Regions from separate parts of the Streptomyces sp. NPDC102514 genome, predicted to be linked through region 1. Evidence: riboswitches for the same ligand, from Rfam matches in the RefSeq annotation. Region 1 holds a riboswitch; each other region holds the start of a gene.
The links. A riboswitch is a leader RNA that binds a small molecule or an ion and turns the genes downstream of it on or off. The one in region 1 is predicted to bind cyclic di-AMP.

Region 1 (3,201 bases):
TGTCGACGTCCGCGCCCGCCCGGTACTTGCCGGTGAGGAAGCCCGAGGCGAGCCCGTAATAGGGGACTGCGGCCAGTCCGCCGCGCGAGGCGACCTCCTGCAGCGGACCCTCGTACGTGTCACGCGACACCAGGCTGTACTGGGCCTGCAGCGCCACGTACCGCACCAGCCCCTCGCGGTCGGAGGCGTCCAGGGACTCCTGGAGCCGCTCGGCGGAGATGTTGGACGCGGCGATCGCGCGCACCTTGCCGGAGCGCACGAGCTCGTCCAGGGCCCCGAGGAACTCCTCGACCGGCACGGAGGGGTCGTCGTAGTGGGTGTAGTAGAGGTCGATGTGGTCCGTCCGCAGCCGGCGCAGCGACGCCTCGGCCGCGGCCTTGACGTTCGCCGGGGACAGGCCCTTGTACGCGGGATGCGCGCCGGCCTTCGTGGCGATGAGGACGTCGGCGCGGTTGCCGCGCGCGGTCAGCCACTCGCCGATGACGGTCTCGGACTCGCCGCCCTCGTTGCCCGGCGCCCAGGCCGAGTACGCGTCGGCGGTGTCCACGAAGTTCCCGCCGGCGGCCGTGTACGCGTCGAGGACGGCGAAGGAGTCGGCCCGGTCGGCGGTCCAGCCGAAGACGTTGCCGCCCAGGGCGAGCGGAAAGACCTCAAGGTCGGACGAACCCAGCTTGCGAAGAGAAGTCATGCCAAAACCAACGGCCGAACCGGACGGCCGTATTCCATGCACCGCGACATCGCGACCCCACAGGGCGCGGACACCGGCTTGCGGGTCGGGGCTTTACGGGTTGAGGCCCTTGCCGCGCAGCCAGGCCATCGGGTCGATCCCGGTGCCGCCGGCCGTGTGAACCTCCAGGTGGAGGTGCGCCCCGGTGACGTTCCCGGTGGCACCCACGCGCCCGATGACGTCGCCCGTGCTGACCTTCTGCCCGACGCTGACGCCGATCGACGACTGGTGGGCGAACCACAGCTCCGTACCGTCGTCGAGCGTGAGGACCGTGCGGTAGCCGTACGAGCCGCTCCAGCCCGCCTCGGTGATCGTGCCGCTGTGAATGGCCTTGATCGGGGTACCCGTGGGAGCGGCGAAGTCCAGACCCGTGTGCTGACCGGAGGACCAGAGCGAGCCGGACTGCCCGAAGGTGGAGGTGATCGTGTACGAGGAGGTGGGCAGTGTGAACTGCTTGGCCAGCTCGGCGAGGCGTGCGGCCTCGGCCTTCGCCTTGGCCTCCTCCTCCTTCTTCGCCTTCGCGGCGGCGGCCTTGGCCTTCGCCGCGTCCTGCTCCTTGGCGGCGAGCGTGGCGGCCTTCTTCGCGGCGGCGGCCTCGGCGGCGGCCTGGGCCTCGCGGTCGACCTGGTCCTGCTGGAGTTCGGCCTGGAGCATGATGCGCGAGCGCAGGGCCTCGCCGGCGTCGGCGTTGCCCTCCTCGGCGTCGGCCTCGGTGAGTCCGGCGGCGGTGAGCGCCGTGCTGGAACCCTCGGGGGCCTCGTCGTCGGAGATCAGCGAGCCGACGTTGGGCAGGTCGGGGATCGAGATCGACACCGGCGGCTTGCCGGTCTGCGCGGAGGCCATGCCGCCCGCGCCGACGGCGGCTATGACACCGACGCCCAGAACGGTGGAGCTGCGGGCGAGTCCCCCGCCACGCTGCTTGGCGACGCGGTGCTTGCCGCGGACGGGAACGACGGTGTCCGCGCTGGGATTCCAGGGCTCCCAGGTCTCGTCGTCCCTGCGGGCGCCGAAGGCGAAGGTGTCGGGCTTCTTCTCGCCCGAGGTCTCTCCCGTCACCTCGTCAGGCATGAACGAGGGTGTGGGGGCAGGCCTGTTGAACGCCACGTGGGCGCGCTCCTTTCCTTCCTTCTCGCCTACCGGGTTAGCTGACGGGTTCGGAGCAGGAAGGTCTCCTACGCGCGTCAACCGCGGTGTTCACCACCACGAAAGACACGCGATTCACCCCATGTAGGTGGTTCCCCGGTTCCCTTGCGGGATTCGGCGCGTGCGCACGGAGCCGTCTCTTGTGACGGCTGGGACACCGCGCTGCGTTATCGAACGTTAATAGACTCAGGCACCGGATTCCAAGCTGTTCTTGATGATCGTTACGGCTCCTGGCCTGGACTTAAACGCTGGGAGCGGGGTAAATCGGGCGAGTTGATCGCCATTCACAGGTACGGGTTTTATTGACGGTGTGTCAGTTGTTATGCGCAGGGGCGTCGTTCGACTACTGCAGGTGATATAGGTCCGGAAGAGCGTCCCGGCTCCCTCACGGCCGGCGGACGGCGAGCAGCGCCATGTCGTCCGTACCGCCGCCCCCGGTGTACCGGAACACGTCGTCCACCACCTCGGTGAGCAGCGCGTCGGGCCCGGCGAACTGGCGCCCGGACAGCCGTGCCGCCGGGTCGAAGAACACACCCCGTCCGTCCCGGGCCTCGGACAGTCCGTCCGTGTGGAAGAGCAGCATGGCCCCACCCGGGAAGTCCTCCTCCTGCGCGCGGTCGGGCCAGGCGCCCAGGTCGCCCATCCCGAGGGGCAGCGCGGGTTCCGCCGCGGCGAGCGTGCGTACGGTTCCGTCGCCGCGCAGCAGGAGCGGCCCGGGATGGCCGCGGTTGACGAGCCGTACGCGCTGGGCGCCGTGCGGGATCTCGGCGAGCACGGCGGTGATGAAGCCCTCGAAGACCTCGACGCTGTCGCGCCGCACCCCTTCGCGCATCAGCGACCGCTCCAACCGCTGGGCGACCCCCTCCAGGGTGCTCTCCTGTTCGGCGGCCTCCCGGAAGGCCCCGATGACGACGGCCACGGCGGCGACCGCGCCCATGCCCTTCCCTCTCACATCGCCCACGACGAGCCGTACGCCGTGCGGGGTGTCCTGCACGGCGTAGAGGTCGCCGCCGATGAGCGCGTCGGTCTGCGCGGCCACGTACCGGACCGCGAGGTCGAGGCCGCCGGTGCGCGCGGCGGGTTCGGGCAGGACGGCCCGCTGGGCGGCCTCGGCGATCTCGTGGGCGGAGGCCAGCCGGGCGTTGCCCAGGCTCACGAGCCGGTTGATGACGACGGCGAGGCAGGCGACCGTGGCCACGGTCGCGATCTCGGTGATCCCGCTCGCGTCGACGGCGAACCGCACGGTCACCAGCACCATGGCCGCCGTGCCCGCGACGCCCGTCCACACGGTGGCGCCGAGCGACAGCAGGGGCGCGGCGACGAGCGAGGCG
Region 2 (3,201 bases), on a different contig from region 1:
CGACATCCTCGGGGAGAGCGCCGCCGAGGTCGTGGAGGCGGTCCGGAAGCCGAGCGGCACCGCGCTCTCACTCGAACAGGCGACCGCGCTCCTGATCGGCCCGCCCTTCTTCCACATCCTGACCGGGCGCAGCGCGGACGGCCTCGACACCGAGCAGCTCACGGAGCAGTTCGTGCGCGCCCTGAACCATCCGGGGGCCTGACACGCCCCCGCCCGCCCCTGTCAGCCGTTGAGCAGCCGTCCGGCCGTCCGGCCCGGGACATGCCGAAGGCCGGACCCCGGGGATCACAGGGTCCGGCCTTCGGAGATTCACGTCGGCCGACGTCGGTCGGCGCCCGTGGGCGTCAGTCCGCGTCAGGCAGCGCCGGAAGGCGTCAGACGGAGACGCCCTTGGCGCGCAGGTACGCCAGCGGGTCCACGTCCGAGCCGTAGTCCGGGGTGGTGCGGATCTCGAAGTGCAGGTGCGGGCCGGTGACGTTGCCCGTGGCACCCGAGAGGCCGACCTGCTGTCCGCCGGTCACGGTCTGACCGGCCGAGACGGAGAGGGAGGACAGGTGGGCGTACTGGGCGTAGTGGCCGTCGGCGAGCTGGATGACGACCTGGTTGCCGTACGCGCCGCCCCATCCGGCGGAGACGACCGTGCCCGCGCCGACGGACTTGAGCGCGGTACCGGTGGGCACCACGAAGTCGACACCGGTGTGGTAGCCGCTGGACCACATACTGCCGGACATCTTGTACGAGGTGCCGATGGACGCCCCCGTGACCGGCAGCGTGAAGCCGGTGGCCGTCGAGGTGTCCGCCGCCTTGGACGCCGTGGTCGTCTTCTTGGCCGCGGGCTTCTCGGCGGCCTTGTCGGACGACTTGGAGGCGGTGGAGTCGGAGCTGGACGCCGCCGCCTTGCCGCCGAGGGCGAGCTTCAGGCCCGGGTGGATGAGGGACGGGTCGCCGCCGATGGAGGTGCGGTTGTCCGAGTACAGCTTCTTCCAGCCACCGTTGACGTCCTGCGTGTCGGCGATCTTCGACAGGGAGTCGCCCGAACGCACGGCGTACGTCCTGGTGGCGACCTTCTTCGCCTCGGCCTGCTTCTCGGCGGTCGGAGCGGCGGCGGCGGACTTGCTCGCGATGGTCGAGACGTTCGCGGCGCTCGCCACGGAATCGGCGGCGGTCTGCGGAGTCGCGGCGTGCGCTCCGGCGGCGCCGAGCAGCGGGAGGGCGAGAGCGGCGCCCCCGGTTCCGGCCACGGCCATGGAACGCGAGAAACGCTGGGACTTGGGACGGCGGTGCTTACCCTTCGCGGGCATGACGAATTCCTCTCCGGCGCCTGCGAGGTGAGCTGTCGGGTGCGAGCTGGAGATGCCCGGCCGTGCTTTCGCACGACTTAACCCCAAGCCGTTCCGGAGACCGGAACAGGCGTCTTACCTGTGGGTCCCCCGCTCCTGCCACGTACGGGTGAGTGCGGATTCCGGGCGGCGGCAGGATTGGGCGTCCGTCCGGATTGGAGGTGAACGTAAGCGACATGAAGAGGCGCAAACAAGCTTGGGGGTTTCCTGTGTGCCCCGTTTTCTTGATCCTCGACCGAAATACCGGTCACCCTGTGTGAATGCGGTCTATCCACCGCTTGTTAAAGCCCTGCAAACAAAGCGGACTTACGTGAGCACGGCGACAGCGGAACGTCACGGATATGACGCTGCTCACCAAGGACCACTCCAGGAGCCTTCACTCCGGCGCGAGTTGGAATGAAGGCTCCATTACGGACACAACAGTCAGATACGACGCAGTCGGATAACTGCCGCATCGAGGTCTCCGCGCAGCCCCGTCCGCAAGCCGTGGTGCAACAGCACCGCACCTCGGTGGACTTCGCCCGTTTCGAGGCATTCGTACGATGCCGACGGGTCGAGGCCCCGCAGTCGCACCGGCAGGGCCGGCTCACCGTAGTGCTGGGCCTGGAGCCAGGCGAGGACGACGACCTCGCCGTCACGGACGTACTGGACGGCGCTCAGTCCGCCCTGCGGCGCCCGCAGCCGATGGAGCTCACCGCCCTGCACGACGGGCCTGATCTCCTTGTAGAGCTCCACCCAGGTCCGCGCCTCGGCCAGTTCCTCCCCGGTCCAGCGGGTGAGGTCGCCGCCGACGCCGAGCACCCCGGCCATCGCGCTCACGAAGCGGAAGCGCAGCGAGCTGACACGTCCGTTGAGCTGCGCGTTCGGGCTGTCGGTGACCCAGGCGGCCATGGCCCGCGCGGGATGCACCTGACTGAAGCCGTGCTGGATGGCGAGCCGGTCGAGCGGGTCGGTGTTGTCGGAGGTCCACACCTGGTCCGTACGGGCCATGATCCCGAGGTCGATCCGGCCGCCGCCGCCCGAGCAGGACTCGAAGGCGACGCCCGGGTGGGCGGTCCGCAGCCGGTCCAACAGCTTGTACAGGGCGTGCACATGGTCCACCCACAGCCGTTGCGGGTAGGCCTCGCCGAGCCAGCCCGCGTCGGTGAAGGCGCGGTTGAAGTCCCACTTCACGTAGTCGATCGGGGCACTGGAGAGCAGCGCGTCGAGCTGTTCCCACAGGTACTCCTGGACGTCCTCACGGGCGAGGTTCAGCACGAGCTGATTGCGCAGTTCCGTCCGCTTTCGTCCCGGCTGGAACTGCACCCAGTCCGGGTGCGCGCGGTACAGCTCGCTGTCCGGGTTGACCATCTCGGGCTCGACCCAGATGCCGAACTGCATCCCGAGCCCGTGCACGTAGTCGCTCAGCGGATTCAGTCCGCCCGGGAAGCGGTCCCGGTTGACCGTCCAGTCGCCGAGGCCGGCCCGGTCGCTGGTGCGCGCCCCGAACCAGCCGTCGTCGACCACGAACAGTTCGACGCCCGCCTCGGCGGCCCGGCGGGCGAGCGCCCGCTGCTGCTCCTCTGAGATGTCGAACTCCGTGGCCTCCCAGGAGTTGTAGAGCACGGGCCGGTCCTGCTCCGCGTCCGGGATCACGTACGCGCGCTGGTACGCGTGCCAGGCGCGGCTCGCCCCGCCGAAGCCGCCGTCGCTCCACAGCCCCGCGAAGACGGGAGTGACGAAGGTCTCCCCCGGCTCCAGCCGCAGCAGGCCCGAGTCGTCGTACCCGGCCCCGCCGGTGATCTGCACGCGCGCGTCGGGCAGTTGGGCCACCGCGATCCGCCAGGTGCCCGACCAGGCGAGCGCGCAGCCGTAGACCTCG
Region 3 (3,201 bases), on a different contig from region 1:
TGGCGCTGAAGGACTTCGGCGGGAAGCGCTTGGGGTCGAGGTCCAGGTCACGGCAGACCAGGGCCATGAGCCGCTTGCTGTCGGCGGCGTCGTAGATCGAGAACGACGACGTGAAGCCGAGCTTCTTGCTCTCGCGGCGCAGGATCCGTACGCAGGCGCTGTGGAAGGTCATCACCCACATCGCGTTGGCCCGCGGGCCCACGAGCTGCTCGACGCGCTCCTTCATCTCGCCCGCGGCCTTGTTCGTGAAGGTGATCGCGAGGATCTCGCCGGGGTGCACCTTGCGCTCGCCCAGCAGGTGCGCGATGCGGTGGGTGAGCACACGGGTCTTGCCGGAACCGGCGCCGGCCACGATGAGCAGGGGTGAGCCGTGGTGGACGACCGCCGCGCGCTGGTTCTCGTTCAGCCCGTCCAGGAGCGCGGCCGGGTCCACCAGGGGCCTCGGGGCGCCGTCGCGGTAGTAGGCGTCCCTGGGCCTGCTGGGAGGAGGCACGTCGAAGCGCCCGCCGAACAGGTCGTCCGGACCGTGGTCCGGCGCTTCGTCCTCGGGCGGCGGCGGGGGCTCTTCCTCGTGGGCCCGGGAGGGCTTGAGGTCCGCCAGGAAGCTGTCATCAAAGAGGCTGCTCATCGCTCTCCGAGTCTAGGCGCCCCCACTGACACCCGGCCGCCACCCCGGAAACTCGGCGGAATCCCGGGCGGGCGGCCAAGGGCAGAGCCTCACCCGTGATGAGTCCGCCACTACACAGGGTGGCCGGGACGGCGGCGGGACGGTGTGGCCGGGACGGCGGCGATGCGGTGTGCGGCGGTACCGCCACAGGGCGCTGATTTCGCCCCGCATCTGAACCGCGTACGGCTGGCCTCCGTATAACCGTGCGGAGACGGGGCGCACCAGACACCGCCTGATGGAGGTCACTCCCGAGCCGACCGGAACCGGCCCGTCGGCATGGGCGCCGCTCCGCGACGCGATCGACCCGCTCCCGCGCCCTTCGGGGACAACTCGGAGCAGATCATGACCAATTGACGTCGGCGGACGACACCCGTGGTCCAGGTCACGAAAATGTATCGGGCATATCGCACATCAAACTTCACAGGTGCCACACGTATTGGCTAACTTTCGCGTAGGCCGCTCGACCCGCACCGGCGAACAACGCCGGGCCGAGCGGGCTCCGCCGAATCCGGCATGCCCTCGTGGCCTCCGGAACCGGGGACCCAACCGATCCTGGGGTGAATCGGTCCGAACTCCCTCGTGGGACAAGGACCGTAGGGCAAACCTTCCGAAGCACTCGCCCGAACCCGACAGCTAACTCGGTAGGCGGATGACGGAAGGAGACGCCCTCGTGGCGCCACACCGCAAGTTGCGGCCCCCCAGTTCTCTGGGCCTGCGGACACCGGCCCTCGCCACCGCGGCCCTGACCTCGGTGGCCCTGCTCTCCCAGACGGCGGACGCCTCGCCGGCCGCGGAGCCCAGGCCCAGCACGGAGGAAGTCCAGAAGAAGATCGACGACCTCTACCAGCAGGCGGGCACGGCCACCGAGAAGTACAACGCCGCCAAGGAGAAGACCACCAAGCAGCGCAAGCGCGTCGCCACGCTCCTCGACGACGTGGCGCAGCGCACGGAGAAGCTCAACTCCGCGCGTGAGGCGCTCGGGACGTTCGCCGCGGCGCAGTACCGCACGGGAGCCTCCGCACCCGACAGCGCTTCCCTCCTCCTCGCGGACAACCCGCAGGACTACTTCGACCAGACCCAGCTGATGAACCGGCTGACCGCCCGCCAGAAGCAGGCCGTCGACGAGTACGTCACCGAGCGGGCCACCACGTCGAAGAAGCGGCAGGAGGCCTCCGAGGGCCTGGAGACGCTCACCACGACGCAGAGCACGCTGAAGACCTCCAAGGCGGACGTCCAGCGGAAGCTCGCCGAGGCGCGCGAGATCCTCTCGAAGCTGACCGCCGAGGAGAAGGCCCGCCTCGCCGCGATCGAGCGGAAGAAGCAGGAAGAGGCCCAGCGCAAGGCGGACGAGCTGGCGCGGCAGCAGGCGGCCGACGCGGAGCGCCAACGCCAGGAGACGGCGACGCAGGGCACGGGAACCGCCACGGGTTCAGGGGCGGGCACGGGTTCGGGGAGCACCTCGGGCTCGGACTCCGCCTCCTCCACCAAGGCCGCCAAGGCGCTGGCCTTCGCCCGCGCCCAGATCGGCAAGCCGTACGTCTGGGGCGCCAGCGGCCCCGGCTCGTACGACTGCTCCGGTCTGACCCAGGCCGCCTGGAAAGCCGCCGGTGTGACGCTCCCGCGCACCACCTGGGACCAGGTGGACACCGGCACGACGGTCTCCGTGGACAACGCCCAGCCCGGCGACCTGGTCTTCTTCTACGACGACATCAGCCACGTCGGCATCTACATCGGCGACGGCATGATGATCCACGCCCCGAAGCCGGGCGCGTACGTCCGCGAGGAGTCGATCTACTACATGCCGATCCACAGCGTGGTGCGGCCGGGCTAGCGCCCAGCTGCATCTGGACGGAACGCGGACGGGGTACGGCAGGCATGTGCCGTACCCCGTCCGCGTTCCGGACGGGCTTCCAGGCTTCCGCGGCGGCTTCCCGGGCAGTTTCCAGGGCGGTCTCCGGGGCGGTCGCTCAGGTCCAGAGCAGCGCGATGAAGATGTTCACCGTGGTCAGCCCGCCCACCAGGGCGAACAGGCCCTTCTCCACCTTCTCGTCGTCACGTTTGACGTAGACGAGGCCGAGGATCACGACCAGCAGGGCCAGCTTCACACCGATCTTGATGTTGTTGACGGTCTGGTCGTCGGCCTGGTTGAGGCCGACGAGGAGCGCGCCGGTGACCAGCATGGTCAGCGCGCCGTGGAGCATGGCGGGGGTGAAACGGGCCGTGCCGTCGCCCATGGCCTTCATCTGGGTGAGGAACCCGCCCAGCAGGGCGGCGATCCCGATGATGTGCAGGGCGACGAAGACATGAATGAGTACGTCCATGAGCCCGGACCCTAACCGGACGCCCGCACGCCGCCTCGCACCGGCCCGCGCCCCGGGTCTCTTGCGGGCCCCGGGCGGCGCCCATAGCACCGTCGCACGTGCCGCTCCCCCGTAACACGCCCATCGGTCACCGCACCACGCCAAGTCGCCCGCACCGGGCCCGGATCACGGTCGCACCCGGTCACCTCGTGGCCGACTGCCACCACTTCCGTA

Region 2: it holds a riboswitch for cyclic di-AMP, as region 1 does, so the genes downstream of both, ACZ60E_RS06140 (M23 family metallopeptidase) here and ACZ60E_RS11415 (M23 family metallopeptidase) in region 1, are expected to answer to the same signal.
Region 3: it holds a riboswitch for cyclic di-AMP, as region 1 does, so the genes downstream of both, ACZ60E_RS45000 (C40 family peptidase) here and ACZ60E_RS11415 (M23 family metallopeptidase) in region 1, are expected to answer to the same signal.

What each region holds. Positions count from the first base shown of each region.
Region 1 is NZ_JBVJLW010000004.1:21,810-25,010, forward strand. It holds gene ACZ60E_RS11410 (aldo/keto reductase) at 1-688, opposite strand, end outside; gene ACZ60E_RS11415 (M23 family metallopeptidase) at 782-1,831, opposite strand; cyclic di-AMP (ydaO/yuaA leader) riboswitch at 1,843-2,000, opposite strand; gene ACZ60E_RS11420 (PP2C family protein-serine/threonine phosphatase) at 2,256-3,201, opposite strand, start outside.
Region 2 is NZ_JBVJLW010000002.1:244,263-247,463, forward strand. It holds gene ACZ60E_RS06135 (TetR/AcrR family transcriptional regulator) at 1-202, shown strand, start outside; gene ACZ60E_RS06140 (M23 family metallopeptidase) at 375-1,301, opposite strand; cyclic di-AMP (ydaO/yuaA leader) riboswitch at 1,304-1,479, opposite strand; gene ACZ60E_RS06145 (alpha-galactosidase) at 1,764-3,201, opposite strand, start outside.
Region 3 is NZ_JBVJLW010000041.1:4,102-7,302, forward strand. It holds gene pcrA (DNA helicase PcrA) at 1-628, opposite strand, end outside; cyclic di-AMP (ydaO/yuaA leader) riboswitch at 1,158-1,330, shown strand; gene ACZ60E_RS45000 (C40 family peptidase) at 1,338-2,498, shown strand; gene ACZ60E_RS45005 (hypothetical protein) at 2,635-2,988, opposite strand.